DNA from 4 places in the Shewanella sp. 10N.286.48.B5 genome. Region 1 is predicted to be linked to each of the others. Evidence: predicted binding sites of a transcription regulator. Region 1 holds the regulator's gene; each other region holds the start of a gene.

Region 1 (8,067 bases):
AACATATTACTTACTGATGCAGCAAGTAAGGCGGCAAACAAGTTAATGGTAAGCCATAGCGAGCGTCTGAAGGTGCTTTTCATTACGGGGCCAAAGGTATCTTCATCGTCATCCATACCCGCCATCCCCATCATTGAGTGTTCGGCATCTTCACGAATAACATCGACCACATCATCAATGGTAATACGGCCTAATAATTTTTGCGCTTCATCTACCACTGGGGCCGAAATCCAGTCATGGCGTTCAAATAATTGCGCCACTTCATTATCAGGCATGTCCACAGGGATGCTTTCTAATTCAGGATCCATGATGCTGCGAATGGTTGAATTAGGATCACAAGTGAGTAGATCGGCAAGGCGCACCCCACCAAGCACATGATCGTTGCGATCAACCACATATAAGGTATCTGTGGTATCGGGTAAGTTGCCGCGCTGGCGTAAATAGCGTAATACCACATCAATATTAACGTCAGGACGCAAAGTGACCGTATCAGTATTCATGATACTGCCAGCGGTGTCATCAGGGTATGACAGTGCTTGTTCGACGCGATGGCGGTCTTGACTGCTCATGGATTGCAGTACTTTTTTATAAACAGCATCTGGCAAACTTCTTAAGATGTAAGCCAAGTCATCGGTATCCATCCCTGAGGTGGCTTGGGCTACTTTTTCTGGGGTCATAGCGCTGATGAGTGAATCTTTTAACTCTTCACCGAGTTCTTCTAGGATTTCACCCGCTTGCTCATGATCAATCAGTTGCCATAACACTTGACGAGTTTTCGGCGGTGATGATTCAAGAATTAATGCGACATCGGAGGCGGCCATGTCATGAAGCATATTTCTGACATGAACAAACATACCGCTACCTAATGCTTGTGTAAGCTGATTAAGACGTTGTTCGGTCAGTTCGCTGTCGATGACTTCAATACCCATTGGCTACTCCTGAAAAGACGATGATGAAATGTTAACTTAACTCACCGGAAAGAATGAAGAAATTTCTAATATCTGATGGCTTGATGCGCAATTCATAAATACGCTAATACTGCTTGGTGGTGTGTTGAGTATAGCTAATAAAATAATGGAAAAGGTGAGTCGCTGTGTTTCCTTGGAGATGTTACTGGGCGCAGGCGGTTAGCTTTCTTCGTCAAATTTATCGTTGATTAACTTGCATACGGCCTCAAGGGCTTTTTCTGCATCACGGCCTTGAGCTTCAACAGTAATGATTTTACCAATGCCACTTTCTAACATTAATAACCCCAATACACTGGCAGCACTGGCTTGTTTCTCACCTTGGATAAGGGTGATAGTTGCGTCAAACTCGGTAGCTAAAATTGCCAATTTAGTCGCCGCTCGCGCATGCAAGCCTAGCTTGTTACTGATGGTAATTTGCTTTGAATAGGCCACCGTTTTGGCTGGCGTTGTGGTTAGCTTATTCAATGCCAAGCTCTCTATGGCGGGCGCTGACTTTGTGCTTAGAGTTGTTGAAACGTTTAGCGAGCTGATCGGCAATATAAACCGAACGGTGCTGACCGCCAGTACAACCAATGGCAATGGTCAGGTAGCTGCGGTTATTACGCTCTAAATGTGGCATCCAAGTGTCAAAAAGGTTTTCAATTTGCCAGATAAACTTATTCACCAAAGGCTGTCGCTCTAAGAACTCTTGCACGGGCGCATCTAGGCCTGTGTAGGGCCTTAACTCAAGCTCCCAGTGCGGATTCGGTAAAAAGCGCACATCAAACATAAAGTCTGCTTCAGCCGGCATGCCATGCTTAAAGCCAAATGACTCAAAATGTACCACTAATTCTTTATCAACACTGCCTAGCAAGATTTGCCGAACATGATCGCTCAATTCGTAGATATTAGTTTGCGAGGTGTCGATATAGTGATCAACCATTTTGGCTATGGGTTCGAGTAACCGCCCCTCAAGCTTAATGGCTTCTTGTAACGAAATTTGATTCTTAGACAGTGGGTGTAATCGGCGGGTCTCACTAAAACGCTTCAGTAACACTTTATCGTTGGCGTTTAAAAAGAAACTGGTAATGCAGGTATCGTCAGACAGTAAAGCAATTTGCTCTTTGAGTACTTTGCCTTGCTCTTCGATATTACGCACATCGACGCTAATGGCGACAAGCTCGTTACTATCTTTAAGCTGTTCAAGCAGGCTGCCAATCAGTGGCAGTGGCAGGTTATCAACACAGTAATAACCTAAATCTTCAAGCACTCTCAGTGCGACTGATTTTCCTGAACCTGAACGTCCCGATACGATGACAAGTTTCATGCAGTAATAACCTGATAAAGTTCTGTAGCGTCATGACTCTTTCGAAGTCGTTTAAGTATCAATTTATCACTGAGTTTCTCTGCCATGCTAGATAATGTGCTTAGGTGTTGCTGGCACTGATCTGCAGGTACAAGAAGCGCAAATAAAATATCTACAGGTTGCTTGTCTATGGCATCAAAGGCGATTGGCTCTTCGCATTTGATTAAAATAGCAATGGGTTCTTCGATATTATCTAAGCGCCCATGTGGAATTGCTATGCCATTTCCTATACCTGTACTGCCCATTTTTTCACGCGCTATTAGACTTTCAAAAATAGCCTGTGAAGAAAGGGTTGGGTACTGGGCAGCCATTAAATTGCTGATTAATTCCAGTACCTTTTTCTTACTGCCCGGAGTGGCACAGGTAGTGCACGCCGGCTGCAGGATGGTACGAAGTTCCATCGTTAATGCTTAGTGAGTTTCTCTTTATGTTTAATTACCTGACGGTCTAGCTTATCTATCAGGGCGTCTATTGCCACATACATATCAGCGTTACGCGATACAGCAAACACTTCACCGCCTTTTAGGTGCAGTTTGGCTTCGGCAATCTGTTGTAGCTTTTGAACATCGAGCACAACGTGAACATTATTGATCTGTTCGAAGTGTCGTTCAAGCTTTGAAAATTTTGTTTGCACGTATTCCCGTAAAGATTGAGTTATTTCAATATGGTTTCCAGTCAGGTTAATTTGCATAGGTCATCCTCCAATAACAAAAGTTATAAGCTTTTGCGTTGGTTTGAGGGAGGGATGAGCATTGCCTCTCGATATTTGGCTATCGTACGTCGAGCAACGTTAATCCCTTGTTCAGCCAATAGTGTCGCCATTTTACTATCACTAAGAGGCTTTTTCGGGTTTTCTGCAGCTACGAGCTTTTTAATAAATGCGCGAATTGCTGTAGAAGAGCATTCTCCACCATCATCGGTACTTACATGGCTTGAGAAAAAATATTTTAGTTCAAAAAGTCCACGGGGGGTATGCATGTATTTTTGGGTCGTGACCCGCGAAATGGTCGACTCGTGCATTTCAACCGCTTCAGCAATATCATTGAGCACCATCGGCTTCATGGCTTCTTCACCGAACTCAAAGAAACCTTGCTGAAATTGTACGATACAGTTAGCCACTTTTAGTAAGGTTTCATTACGGCTATCGATGCTTTTGATAAACCATTTAGCTTCTTGTAAATGACCACGAATAAATTGGCTGTCAGCTTGGCTTGAACCGCCTTTGGCCATAGCTGCATATTGCTGATTAACGCCAATTTTAGGCATGTTATCGGGATTTAGCTCGACCACCCAGCGACCATTCTTTTTAAGTACAGTAACATCAGGAATGACGTACTCATCTTTAATGGGGGTAATTTGCAAGCCTGGACGTGGATTGAGCGTTTGAATAAATTCAATGGCTTCACGTAAATCATCTTCTTTAAGCTTGGTTTTACGCATCAGTAACCTAAAGTCACGACCGGCGATTAAATCAAGATGATCTTTAATCAGTAACTTAACATTATCTATGCAAGGAATTTCATTAGGGTATTGGCCTAATTGAATTAATAGACACTCACTTAAATCTCGCGCTGCAATGCCGACGGGATCGAAGTGTTGTACCCGTTTAAGTACAGCTTCAACTTCATCGAGTTCGATATCGTCAGTGCCTAAGGATTGCAAAATGTCTTCAACGCTCTGGGTGAGGTAACCGCGCTCATCAATGGCATCAATAATGGCGGTTGCAATCACTAAGTCATTTTCAGAAAAGGGAGTGAGGTTTTTTTGCCATTCAAGATGCTCATACAAGCCTTCACTGGTTTCGCCTTGAAACGGCATATCATTACCGCTCGATACTGCGCCAGAGCCAGAAGTAGGCGAGGCGGTATACACCTCATCCCATGTGGTATCCATAGGGAGTTCTTCAGGCATAGAATCTTTAGTGAGCGATTCAGTGGTATCAACCGTTGAGGTGTCTTTTTCTATGGTGACTTGGCTATTATCACTAAAATCGGTGTCAGTTTGCAGGGCGTTTTCTTTTACGGGCTCTTTGGCTTTAGTGAATTCGTCTTCAAGCTCTAATAGCGGGTTTGAATCAAGTGCTTGTTGAATTTCTTGCTGTAGCTCCAATGAGGAAAGTTGCAATAAGCGAATCGCTTGTTGCAACTGTGGGGTCATGGTTAAGTGTTGACCCATTTTGAGTTGGAGTGAGGCTTTCATGTACCGCTTGTCCCTAATTGAATTACATCATCGCGACGAACAGTGTGGGCGCTAGTTTATGATCCTAGAAAAATAGACTAGATTAAGGTTTGTTGTTGGCCGCGAATGCCATACTAAAAACTGAATAGTGCTAACTATAGCTTGAATTGTTCACCTAAGTATACCGACCTAACTTGCTGATTGACTAAGATCTCAGCAGGTGTTCCTTCAGCAATCAAGTTTCCGTGACTCACAATATATGCTCGCTCACACACATCAAGTGTTTCACGGACATTATGGTCGGTAATTAGCACCCCTAAACCACGGCTTTTAAGTTGTTGAATAATTTTCTTGATGTCGATTACTGAGATAGGATCTACCCCTGCAAAAGGTTCATCTAATAAAATAAACTTAGGATTTGCCGCTAATGCGCGTGCAATTTCAACTCGGCGACGCTCGCCTCCCGATAACGCCATACCTTGGCTATCACGGATATGAGTTATGTTAAATTCTTCTAATAAATGTTCCAGTTCTTCAATGCGCTGCTCATTTGATAAGCTTTTGCGAGTTTGAAGCACTGCCATTATATTATCGTGTACTGTGAGCTTACGAAAAATACTGGCTTCTTGAGGTAAGTAGCCAATGCCTTTTCGGGCGCGCAAATGCATTGGATCTGCGGTTAAATCATCTTCATCGATCAGAATGCGGCCCTTATCACTTTTGACTAGGCCTACGACCATATAAAAGGTGGTGGTTTTACCCGCGCCATTAGGGCCAAGTAAGCCAACAATTTGGCCGGTTTTTACCGTCAGGCTGACATCTTTTACTACCTGGCGACTTTTATAACTCTTAGCGAGATTTTCAGCGGTTAACGTAATTTGGGTCATTAGTCATTTTGCTCAGCTGCTGGGGCTGACAATGTCGCCTGCGCCTCAGCGTTAAGTGATTCAGTTACTTCGGGTGTTTCAGTTGAGTTCACAGCCTCTACAGCAGATAAATTGTTGTTTTCAATTATAGCTGGTGGCGTGTCATCACCGGGTTTAGCGCTGTCTGGTAAATGTGGTTGCTCATCTTTTTTCTTTTCAGAATCAATCAAGTCTGGGTGACTTTCTGGTTGAAAAATAGTGATAACCCGATCTTCACCAGTACCGGTGCTTTCAGCAATTAACTGCTGCTTTTCAATGTTGTAGCTAATTAGGTTACCAGTAACCTGGCTGCCAGCTTGGTCCAATTTAGCATTACCCGTTAAGGTTAAAATGCTAGTGGCAAGCTCATATTTAATTTCATCGGCACTGGCAGTACCAATACGGCCATCATCTAACTCTTGGGAAAATGTCGCAGGGTTACCTGTGGCAACCATGGTTTTTTGGGTGCCGCTTTCGGTGCCAAATGCGCGTAATTCGTCGGCATTAATGTTAATCGACCCTTGAGTCACATTAACTGGGCCATAGAAGATGACCTGATTGTTTTTTATGTCAGCTTTTTGGCTCACAGCTGCGACTTTAAGCTCTTGCTGTAAATCGCCTTCTTTTGCATAGGCGCTGGCAATACTGACTACACTGAGTAGTGAGGCAATCAAAAGTTTACTTTGCTTCATACGTTCCTTCTACTTGACTTAAAAGTTCAAGTTCTTGAGCATTTAAATCAGCATACAGGCCTAAACCTTGTATATTAAAATCTGACCCAGTAACAAAAATTTGTCTATCTGAGGTCAAAATCATGGTGTTCATATCGAGTGCCAACATGGTGGTTGTCAAAGATTGTAATGGCTCGTCGATGTTTATTGCATCAATAATAACATTATTTTCTAAAACTACTTTGCCTGTTTCATTATTCAGCTTGCCTAAATCTGCGCTTAATTGCCATTCGGCTTCACCATTTTCAGGATAAATAAGGTAGACAGGCTCAGTAAACATGGTTTCATTACTTTGCTGAAAGTGCTCCATGTATTTCGCTGAGACTCGGCTTTGCACTAAACCTTGCTCATTAAATTCAGTGGTGCGTAAGTCATTGGCGATAAAATCAGGGCGAGCAGGGGCAGGCAATTTACTTGCCTCCATCTGACTACGTTTAATTTGTACTTGCCAATAAAGGACTAAGGCTGCGCCAAAAAATCCGATAATAGCGAAGGTCACTCGGCTCATATACTCATTCCGTGGGCATTTTCAAACTTATCTTGGCTAAGTAATAGCAAATCGGTGAGTTCACGTAATGCGCCATTTCCGCCGTTAATGGTGGTGGTCATATGGCAATGTTGTTTAACATAAGGATGGCCATCAGCCACACAAACTGCAAGGCCAACCTGTTTCATCACAGGTAAGTCAACCATGTCATCACCAATATAGGCGACTTCATCTGGGCTAACGCCATAGGTATCTAACAGGCTTTGGTAAGGCACTAGTTTATCATCAACACCTTGATAAATATGAGTGACACCTAAAGCGGTCATTCTATTTTCCACAATGGCAGATTTACGCCCGGTTATCACAGCAACATGAATATTACTGGTTAAAATAGAGCGAATGCCATAACCATCACGGGTATGAAATGCTTTTAACTCTTCCCCTGCATTACTTAAATAAATACGGCCATCGGAAAATACCCCATCGACATCGCAAATAAGCAGCTTAATTTTTTTGGCTTTTTGCCAAACATCATCAGAGATTGGGCCGTAAAAACCTTGGTGCAGTGTTTCGTGTAATGACATGTTAAATGACTCCAGCTTTAACCATATCGAGCATGTTAAGTGCGCCGACTGGGCGTTGGTTCTCGTCTACGACAATTAAACCGTTAATACTTTTTTCTTCCATAATCTGTAATGCTTGCGCGGCTAAAATACCTGGGCTGATGGTAATGCAGTTGGTTGTCATTACATCGGCAATAGCGGTAGTACGCAGGTTCACTTCAGCATCGATGACGCGGCGTAAATCACCGTCAGTAAAGATCCCGACTAGCTTGTCTGCATTATCGATCACTGCAGTCATACCTAAACCTTTATTTGAGATCTCATATAGGGTTTCAGTAATGCAGAGCTCACTTTTCACCAGTGGAATATCAGCGCCTTTGTGCATTACATCGCTGACTTTAAGTAATAGTTTACGACCTAAAGATCCACCAGGGTGGGATAGGGCGAAATCATCACGGGTAAAGCCTTTCGCTTGCAATAATGCTACGGCCAAGGCGTCACCCATCACCAAGGTTGCGGTAGTGCTTGATGTTGGTGCTAGCCCTAATGGGCAGGCCTCTTCAGGCACTTCAATACATAAATGCAGTTTAGATAGCTTGGCCATATTGGATTCTGGTTTACCCGTAATCGCGATTACCGGGACCCCCATGCGCTGTATAACGGGCATTAAGGTGAGAATTTCACTGGCTTCACCAGAATTTGATATGGCTAAAATAATATCATTTTTTGCCAGAGCGCCTAAGTCGCCATGGCTTGCTTCGCCAGGGTGAACAAAAAATGCAGGCGTGCCTGTGCTGGCGAGTGTGGCAGAAATCTTATTGCCAATGTGGCCAGATTTGCCCATGCCCATGACAATGACTTTGCCTTTACATTCTAAAATGAGTTCACAG
Region 2 (8,067 bases), on a different contig from region 1:
GGTTTACTGAGTTTATCGGGTAAGAACCCGCTTAATAAAGACTCTGTTCATTACCGTTTAGTGCAGGACTTTCCCACTGCGACATTAGTCCATCGACTCGATTTTGGTACCTCAGGGATCATGCTGGTGGCGTTAAATAAAACCATTAATGGCTTACTGACCAAACAATTTCAAAATAAAACTGTGAGTAAAACCTACAGTGCGATTTTGTTCGGCCATGTTTTTGGGCTGCAGCAACATGATAAAGAAATTGGCTATATTGATGCGCCAATTGCTAAAGATGTTGATAATTTTCCGTTTATGAAGATTTGCCATGAAAAGGGCAAACCATCACAGAGTCAATTTGAAGTGATAGAGCGGTTAGAGATAGAGTCAGTTCATTTACAAGAAGCGATACCAATAACTAAAGTGAAATTTGTGCCTATTACCGGTAGAACACATCAGTTACGGCTGCACAGTCACTATGTTAAGCATCCTATTTTGGGCTGTGATTTATATAAAAATGCCACTTCAGAGGCGCTTGCAGAAGAAGTCTTTGGCCCACGACTATTATTACATGCCCAAAGGCTGCGTTTTCAGCACCCAGTAACTCATGAAATGATTGATATGGTGTGTGAAGCACCGTTTTAGCATTCCAGTAAAATTCAGATATGAAAAAGCCAGCAGTTAAGCTGGCTTTGTTTACAAATTAAAACTGCTGAACAGGCTTTAAAGCACACCGCGTTTCATTTGATCACGCTCAATTGATTCAAATAGCGCTTTAAAGTTACCTTCACCAAAGCCTAGGTTGTTCTTACGCTGAATAATTTCAATGAAGATTGGCCCAAACAGGTTTTTAGTGAAAATTTGTAATAGGTAACCATCGTCATCACCATCAACTAAAATTTGGTGATGCTTGATGCGATCTCTATCTTCAGTGACTTGTGGTAGCTTGTCAAAAATAGTGTCGTAATACTCAGGAATAATATCCAGCGTTTTAATTGCGGTACCTTCCATTGCATCTAAAGAGCCAACAATATCACGGCTTCTAAAGGCTAAATGCTGAACCCCTGGGCCATTATATTCACCTAAATATTCATCAATTTGGTTCTTGTCATTGCCTTTACCTTCATTAATCGGAATACAGAAGCTGCCATCAGGTGAACGCAGGGCGTAAGATACAAGCGCAGTTTGTGAACCACTAATATCAAAATAACGCACTTCAGTGAAACCAAAAATATCTTTATAAAAGTTGGCCCATTTTTCCATGGTGCCTTTATAAACATTGTTGGTCAGGTGATCGACTTCCATAAAGCCTTTTTCTTCTACAATAATAGGTTCAGCTAAATCTTCAAAATCATTAGCATAAATATTATTGTCAGTGCCAAATACATCGATGAAGTAAATTAAGCTATCACCAATACCGTAAATAGCAGGGTAAGGCATATCTTTAGCCGTATCATCAGCCGGTTTTGCGCCGCGCGCTACAGCTTCAGTGTAAGCAAATTGTGCATCTTCAACACGCCAGCCCATAGAACAAATAGCGGGGCCATGAGACTTAGCAAATTCAGCTGAGAAGCCTTGCTTAGATTTGTTCAATAAGAAGTTGATATCGTTTTGTTGGTAGTAAACGATATCGCTATGTTTAGCTTGTTTAAGCATTGAAAAACCAAAGTCGACAAACACTTGATGCATAAAATCAGTATCAGGACTGGCAAATTCAGTAAATTCAATACCTAGTAGTCCAAGTGGGTTTGTTTCGCTAGCCATGGTGTTTTCCTTAATAATTATCTTTATTTTTCATCACTCTGTGGTGATGTGTAATAGGGATGCTGTTGGTGATTAATCTTCAATCCAAGAGCGGTTGTAATCATCACTCATGCAGTTTTTGACATGGGTGGTTAAATTAAGTGGCGCAAAGGTATCAACCATTACGGCATATTCGTAAGTTTCGGTTTTGCCGATAGAGGCTTCGGTGCGCCCAGGTTGTGGCCCATGTGGCACGCCTTTTTGATGCAAGGTCATGTAACCTGCTTCAATACCTGTGCGGCTCATAAAGTCACCGTCAACGTAATACAGCACTTCGTCGCTATCGATGTTGTTGTGGTAATAAGGCGCTGGAATTGATTCTGGGTGGAAGTCATAGGGACGCGGTACAAAGTTACATATCACAAAATTGTTAGCCGTAAACACGATATGGTCAGAAGGCGGTAAATGAATTTTTCCTACTTTAGGTGCATATTCGGTGATATTAAATGCCCAAGGATAGACGCAGCCATCCCAGCCCACTAAATCAAATGGATGCCACTCTAAGGTGGTGAGTTGATACTTATCGCCAAACTTGCTGACTAAAGGAAACTCACCTTTTTCAACGGTAGCATCAGTAAGTTCAGGGGTGCGAATATCACGTTCACAATATGGCGCTGACTCCAGCATTTGCCCATAGTCATTTCTAAAATGTTTGGGTACTTCAACCATTGAGTTTGATTCAATAACGAATAAGCGTACATTACTGTAATCATTAAACTTGAGCTGGTAAGTCGTGCCTCTCGGAATGATTAAGTAATCCCATTGCTTAACTCGAAGTTGACCATATTCACTTAACAGCGTTCCTTCACCTTGGTGGACAAAGACCACTTCATCAGCATAGGCATTACGGTAAAACTCAGCCGTATCTTCAGTGACTTTGGCTGTGTACATGGCCACATCACTGTTATAAAAAATCTTGTTACGGGCACTGAAAAAGTTGCCGCTGCAATCAGCTTGGCGCGAATCGAGTTTGTAGTTTTGGATTAACGAGTCTTGCCACTCGTCGCCGTGCTCAAGAGCATAGGGAGCCACCGCTAATGCCTTAGTCGGCATATTATGGTGATATTTATTGGAGTAAATATTGGCAAAGCCGTGAGTAGAAAACAGTTCTTCACGGTAAAGCTCGCCAGAGTCTTTTTTAAAAGCGATATGGCGTTTAGAAGGTATTTGTCCTTGTTGAACATAAACCGGCATCGTAACTCCTCAACTCTTATTCGTTTGGTTGTCGTTATTGAGCTTCATTAATCTGCTTTGTTAATGTTTTTCTAGCGCAGCGTTAATAAACTATTTGTGATCTAGTTAACAATTTAGTTGCTAGGATGGACAAAAAAAAGAATAATAAACCACTTAACTCAATCTAATTTTTAGATGGTTAATAAAAGTTTACATAAGTGTCACGACTGCAGAACACTTAAAGGCAGAATAGGGACATGGAGGCTTAAATGAAAATCGATGTAGAAGCATTTAATGTGCTACAAGTACTTGTTGAAGAAGGAAGTTTTTCTAAAGCCTCTGAGCGGCTACACAAAGCGCAATCAGCAGTAAGTTATCAAGTAAAAAAACTCGAGCAACACCTAGGGGTGACTTTATTTAATCGGTCTCAATATCGGGCTGAATTAACCCCAGAAGGCAAAGTGATTTTGGCTGAAGGCCAACGGTTACTGCAACATTTAGCCAATATTGAACATTTAGCCAGTCGTTTTAGCGAAGGTTGGGAGCCAAAGCTTGAATTGGTGATTGACGGCGCGCTGCCAATGGAGCCTATCATGACAGCGTTAAAGCGCATGTCTGAGCATAATATTCCTACCAAGATACAACTTAACATGGAATTTTTAGGCGGCGTTCAACATCGTTTTGAGCGAGATAAAGCCGATTTAATGCTGGTTAAGGATTACCTTGCAGGGCCTTATTTTTCTGCCCAACAACTGCCACCAGTGACCAGTTTATTGGTTTGCTCATCGCAGCATCCTCTTGCTGAGTTATCCGGTGTTACCCTGACTGATCTGCAGCAACATGTAGAATTAACCATTGAAGACTCATCGCCGCAAAAACTACACCGAGACGAGTTACAGTTTGGCGGCGACAAAGTGTTTTACTTATCAGGCTTTATTATGAAGAAAAATGCCTTACTAAAAGGGCTAGGTTTTGGCTGGATGCCGGAGTTTCTTATTAATGATGAGCTTACGGGCAAGAATTTAGCCATAGTAGATTTTGTTGGTGGCCATAGATTTAGATTTACCCCGCAGTTAGTATCTACCCTAGAAAGGCCACTTGGGCGGGCGGGTCGATTATTTACTGAGTTAATTTCAGAAGAATTTGCAACTTTTAATCAATCAACTAATGATCAAAAAATTAGTCATTCGGCCATTGGTTAGTTATGGATTGCATAAGTATTATCGTTTTACTGTTAAGGATTTAAATGAAGTATTGGTTAATGAAATCGGAACCTGATGAGTTCAGCATTGACGATTTAGCAGCATGTTTACCACAGTCAGAACCCTGGCAAGGGATACGTAATTATCAGGCGCGAAACTTTTTACGGGATGAGGTAAAAACAGGGGATTTAGTGCTGTTTTACCATTCCAGCTGTAAAGTTCCCGCTGTTGTGGGGATTGCTGAAGTGACGTCAGATGCTTATAACGATTTAAGTGCTTTTGATAGTCAAAGTGCTTATTTTGACCCTAAGTCAGATAAACAAAAACCGAGATGGGTTGCAGTAGATATTCGTTTTAATCAAAAGTTAACCCGCATTATTACCTTGGCGCAGTTAAAAGCAGATCCAAAACTTGCTGACATGGTATTAGTAAGTAAAGGCGCTAGGTTGAGTGTTCAACCAGTGACAGAAGAAGAGTTCAACTATATCGTTGCCTTATAAATGCTTTATAAATGCCTTAAACATAAAAAAGGAGTGCTAATAAATTAGCGCTCCTTTTTTAACATTCAATAGTAACAGCAATTAAAATTGGTTTAGATTAATAGCTTTCTTTTGCCACTATGGTTTGTCCAATCGGCGTGAGGCTCAATAAAGCCAGCTTCACATGTTGTATAGCAAACGGAATACCAATGATAGTGATAAAACAAGCTAGAGCATGGGTGAGGTGACCGATGGCCAACCAAATACCGAAAAATAAAAACCAGATTACATTACCTATCATCCCTAATGGACCGGTACCAAAGTCTTCTGTGCCTGATAGGTGTTTACGATTTACATTTTCTTGGCCGAATGGCCAAAATGCCATTTCACCAATGACGAAACAGGCTCGGCCAAAGGGGATACCGATAATACTAATAAAACATAAGAGCCCAGCTAGCCACCAAGCTAAGCCCATTATAAAGCCGCCCATGATGAACCAAGCGATATTAAAAACTAATCTTAATACTGACATCTAAAATCCCTTACTTGTTGTAATAACTTACTATTTTTAATCGTGCTTTGTACAGTTTGTTAGTCGAACTATGCACTATTGAAGCGAAATCTGTGCCACATTATTTATATTTTTTATCTTGCTGAATTTAAACGATAATTTTATAAGGTATATTGTCTCTTAAACTCTCAGCATAAATAGGTTAGTTAAAAACAACATTTTTTAGTTAAAATAATAACTCTACTCATTGATGTTGAGATAAACATGTTTGCCACCACACCAGTACAAACCATTCGATTTGCAGAGCAGGCGATATTTGTAAAACGCGATGATTTACTCCACCCGGATTTCAGTGGTAACAAAGCGCGAAAATTTCAATATTTTCTCGAGCAAGATTTCCCTCTAGTAAAAAAACTGGTTGGCTATGGCTCAGCGCAAGCAAATTCGCTGCACTCTTTAGCTGCCTTAGCCAAAATGCGCGGCTGGCAACTTGATTATTATGTTGACCATATAGCTGGCTATCTTAAGCAAAACCCCCAAGGAAACTATAAAGCGGCCTTAGACAACGGCGCCAACATCATTGAAAAGCCAGCGGGTATTGAGCTGAACCTAGAGACTTATGTACAACAAGATACTCAAGCGCCGTTTGAATCGAACAAACAGCTTGTCGTTAAGAGTACGGTGTTTGTTCCCGAAGGCGGGCGTTGTGAATATGCTCAGCTAGGGCTTGATCAACTAGGGCGAGAGATTATTGAATGGCTTAAACAAAATAATATGAAAAAGTTAGAGCTATTTCTTCCTTCAGGTACAGGTACCACGGCACTTTACTTACAACGTTTTTTTGTCGAATTCAGTAAAACAGCCAGCAGCTCAGACCTCTCGCTGCCCAGTGTAACGGTATTAACCTGCAGCTGTGTTGGCGGTGATGAATATCTCACTAAGCAGTTTTATCAATTAACCGATAATACTGACTATCATCCAAGGATCATCTCTAATGGTAAAAAGTATCATTTTGGTAAGTTGAACCGTCAGTGTTATGACATGTGGCAACACGTCAATAAGCAAGGTATTGAATTTGAATTGTTGTATGACCCAGTTGGTTTCATCATGCTGGAGCATTATCTAAATACTGCAAACCTAAGCGGCGATGACTTAAACAAAGGTGCTGCTGTTCCTGTGATGTATTTACATCAAGGGGGCTTGCTGGGTAATCCAAGCATGTTAGCGCGCTACAAAAGGAAATATCAACAGCAAGGATGATAGCGGGTTTATATCTAGGCTAGATAAGCATTCATTAGAGACAATATTGAAAATTGATTTGAATTATGACGTTGGAGAGTTGCTTAGAGAAGGATTTGAAAAGTGCTCTTGGGTGAGGGTAACTTCATGTTGCTCAGTTCTAATAAACGTCCGGTAAGGTGTGAGAGGAAATACCGAGAAGCGATGTCTATTGAGTAACTGAGCAAATGAATAACGCAAGCGTTAAAAGTCTTACTTGTTAGCCGTAAGTAACCATTTCATAAATGTTAACGCTTCAGTGCGCTTAGAAAAAGTTGTTTTAGTTTTACCTTGGCTATCGGTAAAAGCTATTGAGTTTTTATTTGATGATATTGAATTAACAGGGAAATTAACTGTAATTTCATGACCATTTATGTTGTATGACATGTGCCACACTCCTTTTTAATTTTCACCTTTTTGGTGAGTAAGTAATAACAATATTTATCCTTAAGCAGTCGTGTTGCGTAAGTTTAGATTTATGTGCTTAAGTTCACTGTGCTTATTACACTTACAAGTAGGCTGGTTTGATCAATTCTATTTTTAATCGCCAATTTACTTGCTGTAGTTAGTTGAACATAGGCATATGACAAACAAATGACAGAGAACAACTTAGCAAATGACTTGTAGTGTGGGTTTACTGCATGTAGTGAGTGACTAACAGAAGGGTAAACAAATAATTACAAGAAAACTTAAATACACAGAGGATATTAGTCATATATTTTTTATATAGCAATACATTTTTTACAATTCAGGACAATTAATGGATAAAAGGTGAACTTAATCGCCCTTTATCTGAATATTTATCCAACAAAAGCAGCAACACACTGTACTTTGTGGCGACTTATCCTCAGTTAGGGTAAATAATCTAGCTAAGTCGACGATAAGCATAACTGTTATAAAAACCGCAAAAAAAAAAGAGTGCTTTGTGTCATTAAAGCACTCTTTTATCTTTAAAATCAGAGTCAGTGTTAAGCCGTTGATTAATAAATCAGTTCGCCTATTGGGTTGAGTAGCTTACTGATCCCTTTAGTAAAATATAAAGGCGCATCAACAACGGTATAACATAAACACCCCTCAACTGTTTTAGGGCTGTGCTCATGGTCACTATTAAGTAACAAAAAGTCACCTGCGCTGTAGGTGTTGTATTCATCGCTGAATTCGCCTGCTAACAACAAGGTCAACTCTTGGCCTTTATGGGTGTGCTGTGGGATTTCGCCGTTTTTATCAATATGCAGTAAACTCGCTCTTGCTTGTTTCTCGCCGGTGTCGAGTCTTAACCGACTGACTTTACCTATACCTTGCCAATGGTTTTCTACTTGCTGGCGAAATGCAGCCGGTAAATTGTATTGCTGACCTTTGACCTTTGACCTTGACTGCGACCTTGGTTTGCTTTGGCGATACATCAACGGCATCATCCATTTGCATCATAGTGTTAAGCATGGCTTCAAGCTCTGCATCCATAGCTTCATTTATGCTTGAATCTAGTGATGCTGTGGGTTGCGCATTTAAGCTGTTTTCAGCAGCAACCAAAGTTAGTTGCTCAATTTTATCGGCGCAATGACGACACAGTTCACAATGGGCTGACACGGCCAATGATAGAGACAAAGGCAGTTCTCCTTTGGCATGGAGAGAAAGT
Region 3 (8,067 bases), on a different contig from region 1:
AAGGGCTTTAATGTCGGGAAAGCTTTGCATGAATTTTTCATAGTAGGGGATAACAGTGGCAACTTGAGTTTGTTGCAGCATGATCTCTGAAATCCACACTCTATATGGGGTTTTATTGATTTGCCACGGTAAGGTCTTGCGTCCGTGTAAATCGTACCAAGCGGTGATCCGCTCAGAAAAGGAGTTAACTTTTTTCATCAGCGCAGTGTATATGGAGAATATTCTATAAACAAGGGAGCCTGTTAACTGATAAATACTTTAGTCATGGTGATTTTAAGATATACTTAGCCACTATTATTGGAACAAAGATGAAACTTTGAATAGTCGGCAATTTAAACGCTATTCAAATGATGAGGCATACATGAGCGACGTTACCACCGCTGAATTTAACGAAGATGGCAAATATATTCGTAAAATCAGAAGTTTTGTATTAAGAGAAGGCCGTTTAACCAAAGGCCAAGCAAACGCAATTGAAGCACATTGGCCTGCAATGGGTTTAGATTACACACCAGAAGCGATTAATTTAGCTGAAGTGTTTAAGCGTGATGCTGATACCGTATTAGAAATTGGTTTTGGTATGGGTGCATCTTTAGTTGAAATGGCTAAAGCGGCTCCTGAGTTAAACTACATTGGTATCGAAGTACATAAACCAGGTGTTGGCGCATGTTTAGTTGATGCCGGTGAAGCTGAAATTACTAATTTACGTGTTTATCATCATGACGCGATGGAAGTGCTTGAAAACAGCATTGCTGATGGCTCACTTGCCCGAGTACAATTATTTTTCCCAGATCCTTGGCACAAAAAACGTCATCACAAACGCCGTATTGTGCAAGCTGAATTTGCGCAATTAATTCGTCGTAAGCTTAAGATTGGCGGTGTTTTCCATATGGCAACAGATTGGGAAAACTACAGCGAGCACATGTTAGAAGTGATGTCTGTGGCTGAAGGTTATAAAAACCAATCAGCAACCAATACTGTAGTTGAACGTCCAGATCATCGCCCGCTAACTAAGTTCGAAGCCCGCGGCCATCGTTTAGGTCATGGCGTTTGGGACATAATGTTCGAACGTATTGCATAATTATAATAAAATATTGTTAAAATAAGCTATTTAATCAACTAACTAGGAAATAACCATGGCTAAGACCCGAACTCGCCGTTTACGTAAGAAACTACGCGTTGATGAATTCCAAGAATTTGGTTTTGATATCAACTGGACTTTTGATGAGTCAATTTCTGAAGCAGATATTGATAAAGCTGTTGATGAGTTCATTGAACAAGTCATTGAACCTCGTAAGCTAGGTTTCCATGGCGGCGGTCATAAAATGTGGGAAGGCATTATTGCAACACAAGAGATCGGTAAATGTACCGAAGAAGATGTTGCTGCTGTTAAAGCCTTCTGGGAAGCGAAAAAAGTGCCACAACTTGAAGTTAGTGCACTGTACGACATCTGGTGGGGCTAATATAGCTAATGCCTGAGCAAATATTGCTTGATGAAGTGGTCGACAAGGTTCGGCCACTTATTGGTTTAGGGAAAGTCGCAGATTATATTCCAGCATTGGCTGACGTAGATCCAAACAAAATAGCAATAGCAGTCACTGGCGCAGATGGTCACACCATTGGCGCTGGGGATTATCTTGAGCCGTTTTCCATTCAATCTATCTCCAAAGTATTCAGCCTTACTTTAGCGCTAAGTTTGTACTCCGAAGATGAACTTTGGAGCAGGGTAGGTAAAGAGCCTTCAGGTCAGTCGTTTAACTCATTGGTTCAAGTTGAGCTTGAACGAGGCATTCCAAGAAATCCATTTATTAATGCTGGTGCATTAGTGATAGCAGATTTAATTCAAGCGCGCCTTGGTGCACCTAAGCATCACTTGCTTGAAGTGGTTAGAAACCTGAGCGAAAACCCTCACATACTTTTTGATAAAGTGGTGGCTAATTCAGAATTTCAGTTTAGTGCCCGTAATGCCTCTATTGCCTATTTAATGAAGTCATTTGGTAATTTTAACGGCGATGTTGATACAGTATTAAAGAGCTATTTTCATTACTGCTCATTAAAAATGAATTGCGCTGACTTATCAAAAGCGATGTTTTATCTCGCCAATCGCGGTAAAAGCCTAGCAGGGGATCAAATCGTTACCCCAGTACAAACCAGACAGCTAAATGCACTGCTTGCTACCTCAGGTTTATATGATGGCGCAGGTGAGTTTGCTTATCGGGTTGGTATGCCAGGTAAAAGTGGTGTTGGCGGCGGCATTATTGCGGTGATCCCTGGGGACATGTCTATTTGCGTATGGTCGCCTGAACTTGATCAAAATGGCAACTCACTGGCAGGCACTCGCATGCTTGAGCATTTATCACAATCATTAGGTCGCTCAATTTTTTAAACTCGCTTATGTTGCTGGGCAAGTTTTTTATGCCCATTTTCAAATGTTAAGCTTGAAATCATCCATTGTCTTTTTAGTATCCTCATCCACGAGTTTGAAAATCATCTATTCTTAAATCTACCCATATAATAGCGATGATGAAAATTACCAACATTTGGCTTATTTCACACATAGTTAATATAAATCCAAATCTAAAAGCTAAACCTATTAGTTATTACCTGCTTTAAGTTATTGATAAAAAGCTTATTTATGTTTTTGGCACAGCCTGTGCAATAACTTGGTATCAGTCTAATTAACATTGAAACTAGATATCAAAACGTTGGCAGTAGCTTAGTGAGCAGTTTAGCCACTCGCCCCATTGATTATCTACATAACGATTAACAGCAAGGATAGAGCTAATGAATACCCAAGGTTTATTTAAAAGTATTGCACTAACTGGTTTAATTTTTACCGCAGGGGCTATGACGCCTGCGGTGGCCAAAATGTCCCTTGAAGATAATCAATGCAACGTGACCCTAAACTATGATGTTACCGTTGAGCCACAAAAATTATCCTTTAGCGAAAAAGGCGCTGAGGTTTACCGAGTCGAACTTGGAAAGTTATATATTGATGGCAACCAAGTTGCACTAAATGATAAGCAAGCAGCTTTGTTAGCTGATTATTCGGAGCAAGTATCTAAACAGATCCCAGAGGTAATTGATTTAGTTGATGATGCTGTTATTTTGGCAACAGATGCAGTGAGCATGGCATTAACCCCTATTTTTGGCGATGCCACCGCGGCTAAATTGGATGAGCTTTTAGCTGGAATTCAAAGCCGTGTTGACCAAGCAGCATATCAACAAGGGGATAAGTTTTATCTTGGCGCGACAGAGTCTTCGTTAGAAGAAGCATTTAATGAAGAGTTTGAACAAGAAATGGAGCAAATGATTAAAAACTCCATGGGCAGTTTTATGATGGCGCTAGGGGCTGAAATGATGTCTTCAGAAGGCGGAAGCTTTGATGAAAAAATGACTGCCTTTTCAAGCAAAATGGAAAGAATCGGTGAAGATGTTGAATTGCAGATTTCTGAGCAATCAGAGGCCATAGAAGCTAAAGCCAAAAAAGTCTGCGGTAACTTTGAGCAGTTAATGGTGCTTGAAAGTGAATTACGTCAATCCATCCCACAGCTATCTTCTTATGAATTAGCGACATTATCAGATACTGAGTAGCGGTAACCTTGTAAGTTCTAGCATTGTCAAAATGCACCTGACCTTCCCCTGTACCTTGTGCAGGGGCTTTTTGGTTAAACCATTCCCGCTTAAATTACCAATCAAAAACTTCACCCGCCAATCAAGCTCTAGTTAACTATCTGTTATTTGCGCTACTTTGTAGCGAGATATGCTAGCCGAGCTAGTCGTTTTTTGTCTAATTGCCACCGTTCAAGTTGAGAAAATGTCATTAATATTACAGTTTATCGTAGATTTGTTCTGATAAAAAAATTGTATATTATAAATATAGAGCCATTTATACAATTTTTGGTATACTCCTAAAACTATAAAACTGTATGGCGTTAACCAATTAACTTGTTGTTTTAGTTTTGGTTGGCTATTCATGATAATGGACTATCGAAATTTAATTTCTTTTTGGGTGAGTGGCGCAACGTTTAAAGAACCATATAAAGTAGGTGGCGTTTATGCAGCATTGTCTGTAATAAGCGACATTACTTGGAACTCAAAAAATATTTTTAATGTCGTAAACAGCTTAAGGCGACTCCAATGTTAGAACTATTAGAACCTATTGCTATTTTTACTCATGTTGCTAGAGCCGGGAGCTTCAGTGCCGCTGCCAGAAGGTTGAGTATATCTAAGTCCAAAGTAAGTACTCAGGTTGCTGATCTTGAACATAAACTTGGGGTTCAACTCATCCAACGTACTACACGTAGTTTAAGTTTAACTGAAGCGGGTAACTTGCTTTACATACAAGGTGAGGAGTTATTACGTGATGCAGAGCAGGCCGTTGCTAGTGTGCATAATCTAAATGATGCCACCCGTGGTGTACTTAAAGTCGGTATTTCTCAGTCTTTTGGTACCATGCATATTATTCCTGCATTACCTGAGTTTATGGCACGACATCCAGAGCTTGAGCTACAAGTTAGCTTACTGGATCATAAAGTCGATGTGGTTAGTGAAGGTTTAGATTTACTTTTGACTATGTCTGAGCAGCTACCATTAGGTATGGTTGCAAGACCATTAATGAAGTGTCAGTTCTTATTAGTGGCATCGCCAGAATATATTGCCCAACATGGCAATATTTCTCGACCTGAACAACTTGTTGATCATAACTGTCTAGTCTACCAAGGTGAGTGGCATGAGCACAGCATGTGGCAGTTTAAGAAAGCTGATGATTACTGTGAAATTGGTGTTTCTGGTAACTTCCGGGTTGATAATGCACCAGCATTAAAATCGGCCGCGGTTAGCGGTTTAGGTATTGCCTACCTAGCAAGTTATTTACTTGAAGATGAAATCGAACAAGGTACATTAGTGCCGTTATTACCTGATTGGCAATTGACCAACAACTTACCGCTACAGGCTGTTTACCCAAGACGTAAGCACCTTGCCCCTAAAGTAAGTGCATTTATTGAATTTATTAAAGGTCATATTGGTACTACACCTTATTGGGATGGTAAGTTTGATCATTTATACAAATTACGTAAATAGCCATTCAATGGGGTTTCTAAGTCAGTAACTAAAACTGGAAACATTGTTCGAATTTTAAAACAAAGTCGCAACTTAAGTTGCGGCTTTTTTATTTGCACAATAAAAACAATAACTTGATTGTCTTGTGCTTGAAAAACGCTCAGGTTGTTTCTGTGCTGAGTTATTAATGGAGTATAAAAAGCTGCTTGAACTCTGTTCTTAAATCAATACAATAGATTTCAGTTGATTCGGAATGATTTGAGTCACGCATCTTGTTGAGAAATGACCCCTTTTCAGCTTTTTGTGCAAATCAGCAACTTCGCAAGTTTTGAATCACTGCTGGCAGAGGTTTTAAAATCAGAACAATGCCGGCTTTGAAACCATCATCCTAGTTTTAATTGGTTTACCCCAGACATTGTGCTGGGGTTATTTTTTCTGCCCTATAATATCCGCTTAATTTGTTTACTCTCTCGCCTTTGTACTTTTGTTCTCTTTTAAGCTGCCAATTGAATATATTTGTCGGGTATAGCATTTGTTAATGCACTCGTTATTGAACTTGTTATTGCCTTGGTAATTTATAGAGTGGCGCTCATTACTTAGATTTCATTACTTAGATTTCATTACTTAGGCTTTAGTACGAGCCAAAAAGAAGGCCACTAAAAAGTGGCCTTAGATAACTTAATCGATTGGTTGATTAACCGCGATTTGAGTCTGCTGATTGGCTTAATAGCTCAGGTTTATTGGTTTGATTAATCCAATTGTCCACTTCAGCTTCTAATACATCTAATGGTACAGGGCCATTTTGCAGTACTAGGGTATGGAACTGACGAATATCAAACTTGTCACCTAATTTAAGCTTGGCGTTTTCACGTAGCTCTAACACTTTAATCATACCGACTTTATAGGCAGTAGCTTGGCCAGGCATCACCACGTGGCGTTCTACCATTTTAATGGCATCAGACTTAGCATTTGGGGTGTTGTCTACGTAGTATTGGATACCTTGCTCACGAGTCCATTGTTGAGTGTGGATCCCTGTGTCTACAACCAGACGACAAGCACGCCATAGCTCCATCGCTAAGCGGCCAAAGTCAGAGTAGGGATCAGCATACAAGCCCATTTCTTTAGGGAAGTATTCAGTATAAAGACCCCAGCCTTCAATATAGGCAGTATAGCCACCGAATTTTCTAAATTTAGGAATACCTTCCAGCTCTTGGGCAATGGCAATTTGCATGTGATGCCCAGGGATCCCCTCATGATAAGCCAAGGCTTCCATTTGGTAAGTGGGCATTGCTTTCATGTCATACAAGTTGGCGTAGTAAGTACCAGGGCGTGAACCATCGGGAGCGGGTTGATCATAGAATGCTTTACCAGCAGACTTTTCGCGAAAGGCTTCAACAGGTTTAACGATTAATCCGGCTTTAGGTTTAATATTAAACACTTCACCTAAGCGTGACTCCATATTATCAATTAGGTCTTTAGCTTCGGTAATGTAACGAGTTTTACCTTCATCGGTGTTGGGGTAATAAAATTGTTCATCATCACGCATGAAAGCCATAAACTCGGCTAAGTTGCCGGTATAATTTACTTTTTTCATGATCGCACGCATTTCATTATGAATACGTTCAACTTCTGCTAAACCTAACTGATGAATTGTTTCAGAGCTCATATCAGTCGTCGTAATACGATTTAGACGAGTATTATAAAAATCTTCGCCTAAAGGTAACTTCCACACCCCATCACGGCTATCAGCTTTGGCTTCTAATTCATGTAAATAGCTGATTAAATTGTCATACCCAGGTTTTACACTTTTAATTAAGGCTGTTTTAGCTGCCGCCAATAATTCATCTTTTTGAGCTTGGGTAATATCTAGCTTCTCGATTTTACGGTTAATATCACCCCATAGGGTGCTTTTAACTTCAGTATCAGTAAAAGGTGCACCCTTGATAATATTTTCGCTGTCTGAAATCACATAAGGGAAGACAAACTTTGGCGCGATAATATTTTTATCGGCGCGAATTTTTAATGCATCGATCACTTGCTCAGTTACATGCTTTACACCGTTTAAACGGCTAATGTAAGCCTGTGCATCACTGACATTTTCAACTTGATGTTGATTGATAAGGAAGGTAGCAATAAACGAATGACTACCACGCATCTGGTTTACAGGGTAATTATGGTAACGCCATTTATCATCGCTGATTTGCTGCTCTAAGCCTTGTTTCATTAATTTGTAGCTAAGTGCCGTTTGCTTGTCTAACTTAGCAACATTAATAGTTTCAAGTTGTTTTAAATGCTTTTTAGCTCTGGCTAAGTCTTCGTCAGCAGATTTATCACTAAAATCACCCCATTTGTCATAATCAGTTTTGATGCGTAAATAGGTTTGGGAAATCGGGCTAGCCATTACATTTTCCATGAACATACTTTCAAACAGCTCATTGGCTTTTTCTGACTCGGTGGTGGCTGTTTTAGTGGAGGCTACTGTATTGGTTAAAGGTTGGTGCCCTGCAGTGTGGGCGATTGCGGCGTTTGATAATAAGCTGGTTAAAGCAACGGCTATTAATGTCGTTTTTGTTGTTAGTCGCATAGGGTTTCCGTTAGCAAAGTAATAGAACAGGAGATCGATTGATATCCTAAATGACACAAGCATAAATGTATAACGTGAAATGTTAGCAATTGTGTCTTAAATGTTGCTGAATTTACAGGGTAAATGCGAAATGATTTATTTAGTGACTTGCAGGTACTTTGCTTAAAGCGCCAAGCTTAATGGGCAAAGGAAGTCAAAAAAAGCCTAATGCATTAACCTTGTTTTATAAAGGTAATCCATCAGGCTTTTATATAGGCTAGTAATAAATAGGCTAGTAATAAATATGCCAGTAATAAGTAGACTAGTTATATAGGCTAGTAATAACTTTAATAAATCAGCTAGCTATAAAGTAGCTAATCTAAAAACTGCGACAAAATATCATTAACAAACATATGGCCTTTGGCGGTTAATTGCCAATGGGTCTC
Region 4 (8,067 bases), on a different contig from region 1:
TTAAGTTTCTTACCGCGTCTATTAATGACCCTGTTTTCACTGATGTTTTTAGGCCATTGGCTGGTGCAAACCATGATGGATTTTTTCTATAATATGGTGGATATGATCCCGCAGGTTATAGGTTAGGTCATTGGATATTCTGTTCGAGGAAATTAGCCAAACCATTGCCGCCTATATTTGGCCGCTGTTTCGTATTTCTTCAATGCTAATGGTAATGACGGTCTTTGGCGCCAATACGACTCCGTCGCGGATCCGCTTATTATTGGCGATGGCCATCACCATTGCCGTTGCGCCGGTACTGCCAAAAACAGCATATGTGGAGCTATTTTCATTAACTGCAGTATTTGTTTCAGCTCAGCAGATTTTAGTGGGCACAGCTATTGGTTTTGTGACCATTTTAGTGATGCAAACTTTTGTATTAACAGGGCAAATTATTGGTATGCAAACCAGTTTAGGCTTCGCTTCCATGGTGGACCCAGGTTCCGGTGAGCAAACCCCGGTAGTGGGTAACTTCTTTTTATTGCTGGCGACCTTGATTTTTTTAAGTGTAGATGGTCATTTATTGATGTTTAAAATGCTGGTGGCCAGCTTTGAAACCATTCCGGTTTCAACCGAAGGCTTTAGCATTGCCAATTATAAAAAACTTACCGAGTTTGGCAGTTATATGTTTGGCGCGGCGTTAACCATGTCAATATCAGCGATTGTGGCATTATTGCTTATTAACCTCTCGTTTGGAGTAATGACCCGGGCTTCACCGCAGTTGAATATTTTTGCCATCGGTTTTCCAGTGACTATGGTCAGTGGCTTATTTATTCTCTGGCTGACCCTAGGCCCTATCATGTCTCATTTTGATCAGGTGTGGCTGCAAGCCCAGCTGCTGATGTGTGATATTTTACAACTGACCTGTCACATTGACGGTTCCATAAGCCAGTAGGGACAAGATGGCAGAAGATACCGGTCAAGAACGCACCGAGGACCCCACCGCCAAGCGACTGGAACAGTCCCGTGAAAAAGGTCAGGTCGCCCGCTCTAAAGAGTTAGGAACCGCAGCAGTATTATTAGCATCTGCTGTGGGGTTTGCGTTTGTTGGCCAAGATCTGGCGCGCAGCTTACACAGCGTGATGACGCAAATGCTCACCATGGAGCGGGATCAGATCTATGACACCAACTCTATGTTCCTAGTTTGGGGGGTTATTGGCGCTGAGCTTGCTTGGCCATTATTCAGTTTCATTGCTTTTCTCGCCTTTATTGCCTTTCTTGGCAATATTGTCTTAGGCGGTATTACTTTTTCGGTTAAAGCTTTTATGCCTAAGGGCAGTAAAATGAACCCTGCTAAAGGCTTTAAAAGAATGTTTGGCACCCAGGCCTTAGTTGAACTAACTAAAGGTATTGCTAAATTTTTGGTGGTGGCAATATCGGCGTATTTTTTATTGTCGTTTTATTTTTACGATATTTTGACCTTATCTATGGGTCATTTACCGGGAAATATTTACCACGCGCTGGATCTATTGGTATGGATGTTTATTTTATTGTGTTCATCAATGCTATTGATTGTGGTGATTGATGTGCCATTTCAAATATGGAACCACAATAAACAGCTTAAAATGACCAAACAAGAAGTTAAAGACGAGTATAAAGACTCTGAAGGTAAGCCTGAAGTAAAAGGCCGTATTAGGCAATTGCAGCATGAGATGGCCAATAAACGCATGATGTCTGAAGTGCCCAATGCCGATGTGATTGTGGTTAACCCAGAGCATTACGCTGTGGCAGTAAAATATGATGCCAGTCGTTCATCTGCGCCATTTTTAGTGGCAAAAGGGGTTGATGATGTGGCCTTTAAAATTCGCGAAATAGCCCGAGAGCACGAAGTGCCAATTGTATCAGCGCCGCCGCTAGCCAGAGCCATATATCATACAACTAAAATTGACCAACAGGTACCGGAAGGACTATTTACCGCCATTGCACAAATCTTAGCTTACGTATTTCAGTTAAAACAATACCAAAAGGGTCGCGGTAAACGTCCAAAACCTATTCCGCTCAATCAACCTATTCCGGATGATTTAAAACATTAGCTGCGGTGTTTTTAGGCACTCAAACCGCAACAGCTGCTATTAACTAATAGCTTGGCTTAGTAATTGCATTTCGCTGATGTCAGCGTCAAAAATATTACGAAAGGGTTTACGGTTAATGGATGTAAAGACAGCGCTAGGTCAAGCAAAGCAAATACGATTTAGCACATTCAAAGGTATTGGTACCCCTTTATTGGTGCTGGCTGCATTAGGTATGGTGGTATTGCCGATGCCGCCATTTCTGCTTGATATTCTATTCTCCTTTAACATTTCCCTCGCTTTAATCGTGTTACTTGTCGCTATTTATAGTGATCGCCCACTAGATTTTGCCGCATTTCCGACTGTTTTACTGGTGGCCACCTTATTACGCTTAGCATTGAATGTGGCCTCAACACGAATAGTGTTACTTGAGGGGCATAACGGTGGTGACTCCGCGGGTAAAGTGATTGAAGCCTTTGGTTCGGTGGTGATTGGCGGTAACTATGCTGTGGGTTTAGTGGTGTTTTTAATCCTGATCATCATCAACTTTGCCGTAGTAACCAAAGGTGCGGGGCGTATTTCAGAAGTGAGCGCGCGTTTTACCTTGGACGCCATGCCGGGTAAACAGATGGCCATTGATGCCGATTTAAATGCCGGCACATTAACTCAAGATCAGGCACGTATTCGCCGTGCTGAAGTGACGAAAGAAGCTGACTTTTATGGCGCGATGGACGGTGCGTCAAAATTTGTGAAAGGGGATGCTATTGCTGGGATTATGATTCTGGTGATTAATATCCTTGGCGGTTTTGTCATCGGCATGGTGCAGCACGGCTTGGATTTTTCAAGCGCGGTGGAGATTTATACCTTACTGACCATTGGTGATGGTTTGGTGGCGCAAATACCCGGATTGCTTTTATCTATCGCCGCCGCCTTGATGGTGACGCGCCAAAATGAGTCTGGCGATATGGGCGGGATGATGATCAGCCAAATGTTCCATAGTCCTAAGTCTATGGCCATTGCATCAGCCGTGCTTTTTGTTATGGGTGTTGTACCTGGTATGCCACATTTCGCGTTTTTAACGTTTGCATTTATTACCGCAGGCGCAGCTTACTTTATTTATAAACGCAATAACGACAATAAAACCCTTGCGCTAGAAAAAGCAGTTAAAGGCCCAAGCGATGTCAAAGAGGCTGAGCCCAAAGAGCTAAGCTGGGAAGATGTACATCATGTAGACACCATTGGCCTTGAAGTGGGCTATCGACTTATTCCGCTGGTAGATAAAGGTCAAGGCGGCGAGTTACTCAGTCGAATTAAAGGGGTACGTAAAAAATTATCGCAGGAATTGGGCTTTTTGGTACCGGCAGTGCATATTCGTGACAACTTAGATTTATCCCCCAACTGCTATCAAATATCCTTAATGGGCGTGGTAGTTGGCGAAGCAGAAGTAAGACATGATTGCGAGTTAGCGATTAATCCAGGTCAGGTTTACGGCAAGCTTGATGGCATAGAGACCAAAGATCCAGCTTTTGGTTTAGAAGCCGTTTGGATAGCTCCAGCGCAACGTGAACATGCGCAAACATTAGGTTATACCGTGGTTGATACCGCGACTGTTGTTGCTACTCATATAAGCCAGTTACTGACCAATAATGCGGCTAAATTATTGGGCTATGAAGAAGTGCAGCAGTTAATGGATATGCTATCGAAAAACTCGCCGAAGTTAGTGGATGGCTTTATACCAGACGTTATGCCGCTAGGTTCAGTGGTAAAAGTGATGCAAAACCTTCTTAATGAAGGAGTTTCTATCCGAGACTTGCGCACAATCGTGCAAACACTGTTAGAATACGGCAGCAAAAGTAATGATACTGAAGTGTTAACCGCTGCAGTACGTATTGCCTTGAAACGAATGATAGTGCAAGAGATCTCTGGGCCCGAATTGGAAATCCCTGTCATAACATTGGCGCCAGAGTTGGAACAGATGTTGCACAAGTCTATGCAGGCAACCGGCGGTGAAGGGCCCAATATTGAGCCAGGCCTTGCAGAACGTATGCAGAAGTCATTATTAGATGCTTCTCAGAAGCAAGAAATGGTCGGTCAACCAGCCATTTTATTGACATCAGGCATGCTTAGGTCAACTTTGTCGCGGTTTGTGAAATACACCATTCCTAATTTACGGGTTATTTCTTACCAAGAAATACCCGATGAAAAGCAAATACGCATAGTATCTGCAGTTGGGCAATAGCAATGACTTTCAGTTTGAAAGAGGTACGTAGTGAAAATTAAACGATTTTTTGCCAAGGATATGCGCTCAGCATTAGCTCAAGTCAAAGAGACTTTGGGCTCTGACGCGGTGATCATGTCGAATAAGAAAGTAACTGGTGGCATCGAAATTGTTGCAGCAGTTGACTACGATGAGCCTAAAGTTGATGTTGCAGTAAAATCGCCCGTTGCTGCCTTTATGAATGTGACTGAAGACCGTGTGTCAATTGGTGCTAATAAACCTGCTATTAAAGCACACACTAAAGTCAGCCCACCGCCAGTAGCTGATTCATTACAGGCGTTATTAGAAAAGCAGCATAGCCGCCTGCAGCAACAAATTTCCCAGCAACATGAAGAGCCGGAATTACCAGATTGGGCTAAACAGTTAGAAGCAAGCAAACCTGCAGCTAAAGAACCAAGACAGCATCAGCAACACATTGAGCCGTCTAGATCTCCAAATAAAGGTCATTCAGCTGAAATGGAAGCAATGCGCGAAGAGATGGCGTCACTGCGTGGTTTGCTAACTCATCAAGTTTCTTCATTAATGAAAGAACAGAAAAAACGCACCGATCCTGTGGGCGCGATGCTTGAAAGTAAATTAATTGCCGCAGAGTTCTCGCCTGCTGTCGCTGCCAAGTTATCCAGCCTAAGTCAGCAGTTTTCTCCCGCCGATTTAGTCAGAGCCTTACCCCAAAGTTTGGCCAACCTGCTCGATAACCAAGGTGACGATATTGTGCGCACTGGTGGCGTAGTCGCATTTGTCGGTCCAACTGGTGTCGGCAAAACCACTTCATTGGCTAAAATTGCTGCCAGATTTGCCGCTCATCATGGCCCAGAACAAGTTGCGTTAATTACCACAGATCATTATCGTATTGGAGCCTTTGAGCAATTGGCAACTTATGGCAAAATAATGGGCTGTCCAGTTAAACAAGCACATGATTTAACTGAATTAGAACAAATTCTTTATCAGTTTAAGAATCGTAAGTTAGTATTGATTGACACTGCGGGTATGGGGCAACGAGATTTACGCCTTTATCAGCAGTTAGATGATTTGATGGCAAACACCAGAATACCCATTCGTAGTTATTTGGTGATGTCGGCAACCTCTCAACGAAGAGTGTTACTCGATGCCGTAGAACATTTTAAAAGAATCCCGTTATCTGGGTGTATACTGACAAAATTAGATGAGTCAGTATCTATTGCTGGCGCATTAAGTGTATTAATCCAAAATGGGTTGCCACTAAGTTATGTTACTGATGGGCAACGTGTTCCAGAAGATATGCAGGTTGCCGATACGCTTTCATTAGCAAGACAAGCGTTAGCAGCACTTAACGAAACAAAACCTCAAACGTCACCTGACACTGCGTGGTCAAATGACATGGCCTATGCATTCGAGTAAAGATATGACCCGAGATCAAGCAAGTGGTTTACGTATGATGAATCAACCAAATAACGATAAAGTAAAAGTAATTGCAGTCAGCGGTGGTAAAGGCGGCGTGGGTAAAACCAGTGTGTCGATTAATACCGCGGTAGCACTTGCTGAGAAAGGCAAACGGGTTTTAGTACTCGATGCCGATTTAGGACTCGCCAACGTTGATGTGATGTTAGGTATTCGAGCTGAGAAAAACTTATCTCACGTATTATCTGGCGAAGCAGAATTAGACGACATTATTGTTCGAGGCCCGAAAGGCATTGGTATTGTACCTGCCACATCAGGCACTCAAGCGATGGTGGAATTGACCCAAGCGCAACATGTTGGATTAATTCGTGCCTTTAGCGATATGAAAACCCAGTTTGATATTTTAATCGTTGATACCGCAGCGGGTATCTCTGATATGGTGCTGAGTTTTTCCCGTGCCTCACAAGATGTATTGATTGTAGTTTGTGATGAACCGACATCAATAACCGATGCCTATGCCCTGATCAAAATATTAAGTCGTGAGCACGGTGTGTTCCGCTTCAAAATTGTGGCAAATATGGTGCGCAGTTTGCGAGAAGGCATGGAGTTATTCGCCAAGTTAAGTAAAGTAACCGATAGATTTTTAGATGTGGCTTTAGAGCTTGTTGCGACAGTGCCATTTGATGAAAATTTACGTAAATCAGTACGTAAGCAGAAGTTGGTTGTGGAAGCATTTCCAAAATCACCAGCAGCCATTGCTTACCACGGTTTAGCCAATAAAATTATGAGCTGGCCTGTGCCACAGCAGCCTGGTGGTCATCTAGAGTTCTTTGTTGAACGTCTTGTTCAGCGCAAAGAAGTAAAAGAGGATACACCGAGTGAATAAAGCCGCCGCGTATACTCAGTTTGATAATAAAACCTCAATTGTTGAACAGTATGCACCGCTGGTAAAAAGAATTGCACATCATATGTTGGCAAGGCTGCCAGCATCGGTACAACTTGATGACTTATTGCAAGCTGGGATGATGGGGCTGCTGGAAGCATCATCAAAGTTTGATGGCTCTAAAGGCGCCAAATTTGAAACCTTTGCTGGGATCCGAATTCGTGGTTCGATGATCGACGAAATTCGCCGTGGTGATTGGGTGCCGCGCTCGGTACATCGTAACCAACGCCGTGTTGCACAAGTTATCGATGAACTGGGTCAAGAATTAGGTCGTGATGCCAGAGATACTGAAATCGCAGAAAAATTGGAAATATCTCTTGAGGAGTATCACCATATTTTAAACGATGTTTCAGTAGGAAAAGTTATTGGGATTGAAGACTTAGGTGTTTCAGAAGATGTGATTGTGTCTGATGAATTAACTGAGGATGAAAGTTTTGATTCTTTAGCCGAAGTGCAGTTTAAATCGGCATTAGCACAAGCAATTACCACATTACCCGAAAGAGATGCGCTAGTTTTGTCGCTATATTATGACGAAGCGTTAAATTTAAAAGAAATCGGTGCCGTTCTTGAGGTCAGCGAGTCGCGTGTTAGCCAGATTTTAAGTCAGGCAATGCTGCGTCTCAAAGGCAAACTCAAGCATTGGACACAGGTATAATTACTAATAAGAGCAACGAATTAAGCTCACCGGAGGAAACCTTGGACAAGAATATGAAGATACTGATTGTTGATGATTTTTCAACAATGAGACGTATCATAAAGAACTTGTTGCGAGACTTGGGATTTAATAATACTCAAGAAGCAGATGATGGCAATACCGCACTACCGATGTTACAAAAAAGCGATTTTGACTTTGTCGTAACCGATTGGAATATGCCGGGTATGCAAGGGATTGATTTGTTAAAAGCCATTAGAGCTGACGATTCATTAAAACACTTGCCAGTATTAATGGTAACAGCAGAAGCAAAACGTGAACAAATTATTGCCGCAGCGCAAGCTGGCGTTAATGGCTATGTGGTTAAACCTTTTACCGCAGCAACGTTAAAAGAAAAACTCGATAAAATCTTTGAACGTTTAGCCTAAGCAAAGGATAAGTTATGCAGGCAGCAATATCAGGGCTCATAGATCTTGAGCAAGCCCAGCAACTTGTTAAATTGCTTGAAGATGGACAACAAGAGCAAGCTGATGCGGTCATTCGTGACCTGTCAGTGCCAATACAACGTGAACTGTTTGATGAAGTTGGCAAGCTGACCCGTCAGTTACACAGTTCACTAAATGACTTTCAATTGGATACCCGTCTGGTTGAACTTGCTAACCATGAAATACCCGATGCAAAAGAAAGACTCAACTTTGTCATTGATATGACAGAGCAAGCTGCAAATAAAACCATGGATGCAGTTGAAGAATGTTTACCTTTGGCCGAT

What was found. Region 1 encodes sigma-54, which starts transcription at its own class of promoters, with help from an activator protein. Its sites were predicted from a motif close to GTTGGCACGNNNNTNGNNT; they were not measured.
Region 2: the regulator sigma-54 is predicted to act here: its motif matches at 5,256-5,274, upstream of BCU57_RS08690 (YccF domain-containing protein).
Region 3: the regulator sigma-54 is predicted to act here: its motif matches at 2,638-2,656, upstream of BCU57_RS10775 (YggN family protein).
Region 4: the regulator sigma-54 is predicted to act here: its motif matches at 2,123-2,141, upstream of flhA (flagellar biosynthesis protein FlhA).

Annotation. Positions count from the first base shown of each region.
Region 1 is NZ_MCVG02000002.1:326,311-334,377, reverse strand. It holds gene mgtE (magnesium transporter) at 1-929, opposite strand, end outside; gene BCU57_RS16355 (HPr family phosphocarrier protein) at 1,128-1,400, opposite strand; gene rapZ (RNase adapter RapZ) at 1,426-2,274, opposite strand; gene ptsN (PTS IIA-like nitrogen regulatory protein PtsN) at 2,271-2,714, opposite strand; gene hpf (ribosome hibernation promoting factor) at 2,717-3,004, opposite strand; gene BCU57_RS16335 (RNA polymerase factor sigma-54) at 3,028-4,512, opposite strand; gene lptB (LPS export ABC transporter ATP-binding protein) at 4,647-5,378, opposite strand; gene lptA (lipopolysaccharide transport periplasmic protein LptA) at 5,378-6,088, opposite strand; gene lptC (LPS export ABC transporter periplasmic protein LptC) at 6,075-6,635, opposite strand; gene kdsC (3-deoxy-manno-octulosonate-8-phosphatase KdsC) at 6,632-7,198, opposite strand; gene BCU57_RS16310 (KpsF/GutQ family sugar-phosphate isomerase) at 7,200-8,067, opposite strand, start outside.
Region 2 is NZ_MCVG02000001.1:2,014,269-2,022,335, reverse strand. It holds gene BCU57_RS08715 (RluA family pseudouridine synthase) at 1-630, shown strand, start outside; gene hppD (4-hydroxyphenylpyruvate dioxygenase) at 709-1,749, opposite strand; gene BCU57_RS08705 (homogentisate 1,2-dioxygenase) at 1,822-2,982, opposite strand; gene BCU57_RS08700 (LysR family transcriptional regulator) at 3,231-4,163, shown strand; gene BCU57_RS08695 (EVE domain-containing protein) at 4,208-4,663, shown strand; gene BCU57_RS08690 (YccF domain-containing protein) at 4,761-5,174, opposite strand; gene BCU57_RS08685 (1-aminocyclopropane-1-carboxylate deaminase) at 5,418-6,413, shown strand; gene BCU57_RS08680 (hypothetical protein) at 6,645-6,818, opposite strand; gene BCU57_RS08675 (ChrR family anti-sigma-E factor) at 7,412-7,834, opposite strand; gene BCU57_RS08670 (hypothetical protein) at 7,719-8,067, opposite strand, start outside.
Region 3 is NZ_MCVG02000001.1:2,520,462-2,528,528, reverse strand. It holds gene mutY (A/G-specific adenine glycosylase) at 1-198, opposite strand, end outside; gene trmB (tRNA (guanosine(46)-N7)-methyltransferase TrmB) at 362-1,078, shown strand; gene BCU57_RS10785 (50S ribosome-binding protein YggL) at 1,134-1,460, shown strand; gene glsB (glutaminase B) at 1,469-2,383, shown strand; gene BCU57_RS10775 (YggN family protein) at 2,782-3,591, shown strand; gene BCU57_RS10770 (LysR family transcriptional regulator) at 4,138-5,079, shown strand; gene BCU57_RS10765 (DUF885 domain-containing protein) at 5,753-7,642, opposite strand; gene hemW (radical SAM family heme chaperone HemW) at 7,996-8,067, opposite strand, start outside.
Region 4 is NZ_MCVG02000001.1:468,351-476,417, forward strand. It holds gene fliQ (flagellar biosynthesis protein FliQ) at 1-126, shown strand, start outside; gene fliR (flagellar biosynthetic protein FliR) at 131-934, shown strand; gene flhB (flagellar biosynthesis protein FlhB) at 942-2,072, shown strand; gene flhA (flagellar biosynthesis protein FlhA) at 2,188-4,287, shown strand; gene flhF (flagellar biosynthesis protein FlhF) at 4,318-5,703, shown strand; gene BCU57_RS02050 (MinD/ParA family protein) at 5,708-6,589, shown strand; gene BCU57_RS02055 (RNA polymerase sigma factor FliA) at 6,582-7,301, shown strand; gene cheY (chemotaxis response regulator CheY) at 7,343-7,726, shown strand; gene BCU57_RS02065 (protein phosphatase CheZ) at 7,741-8,067, shown strand, end outside.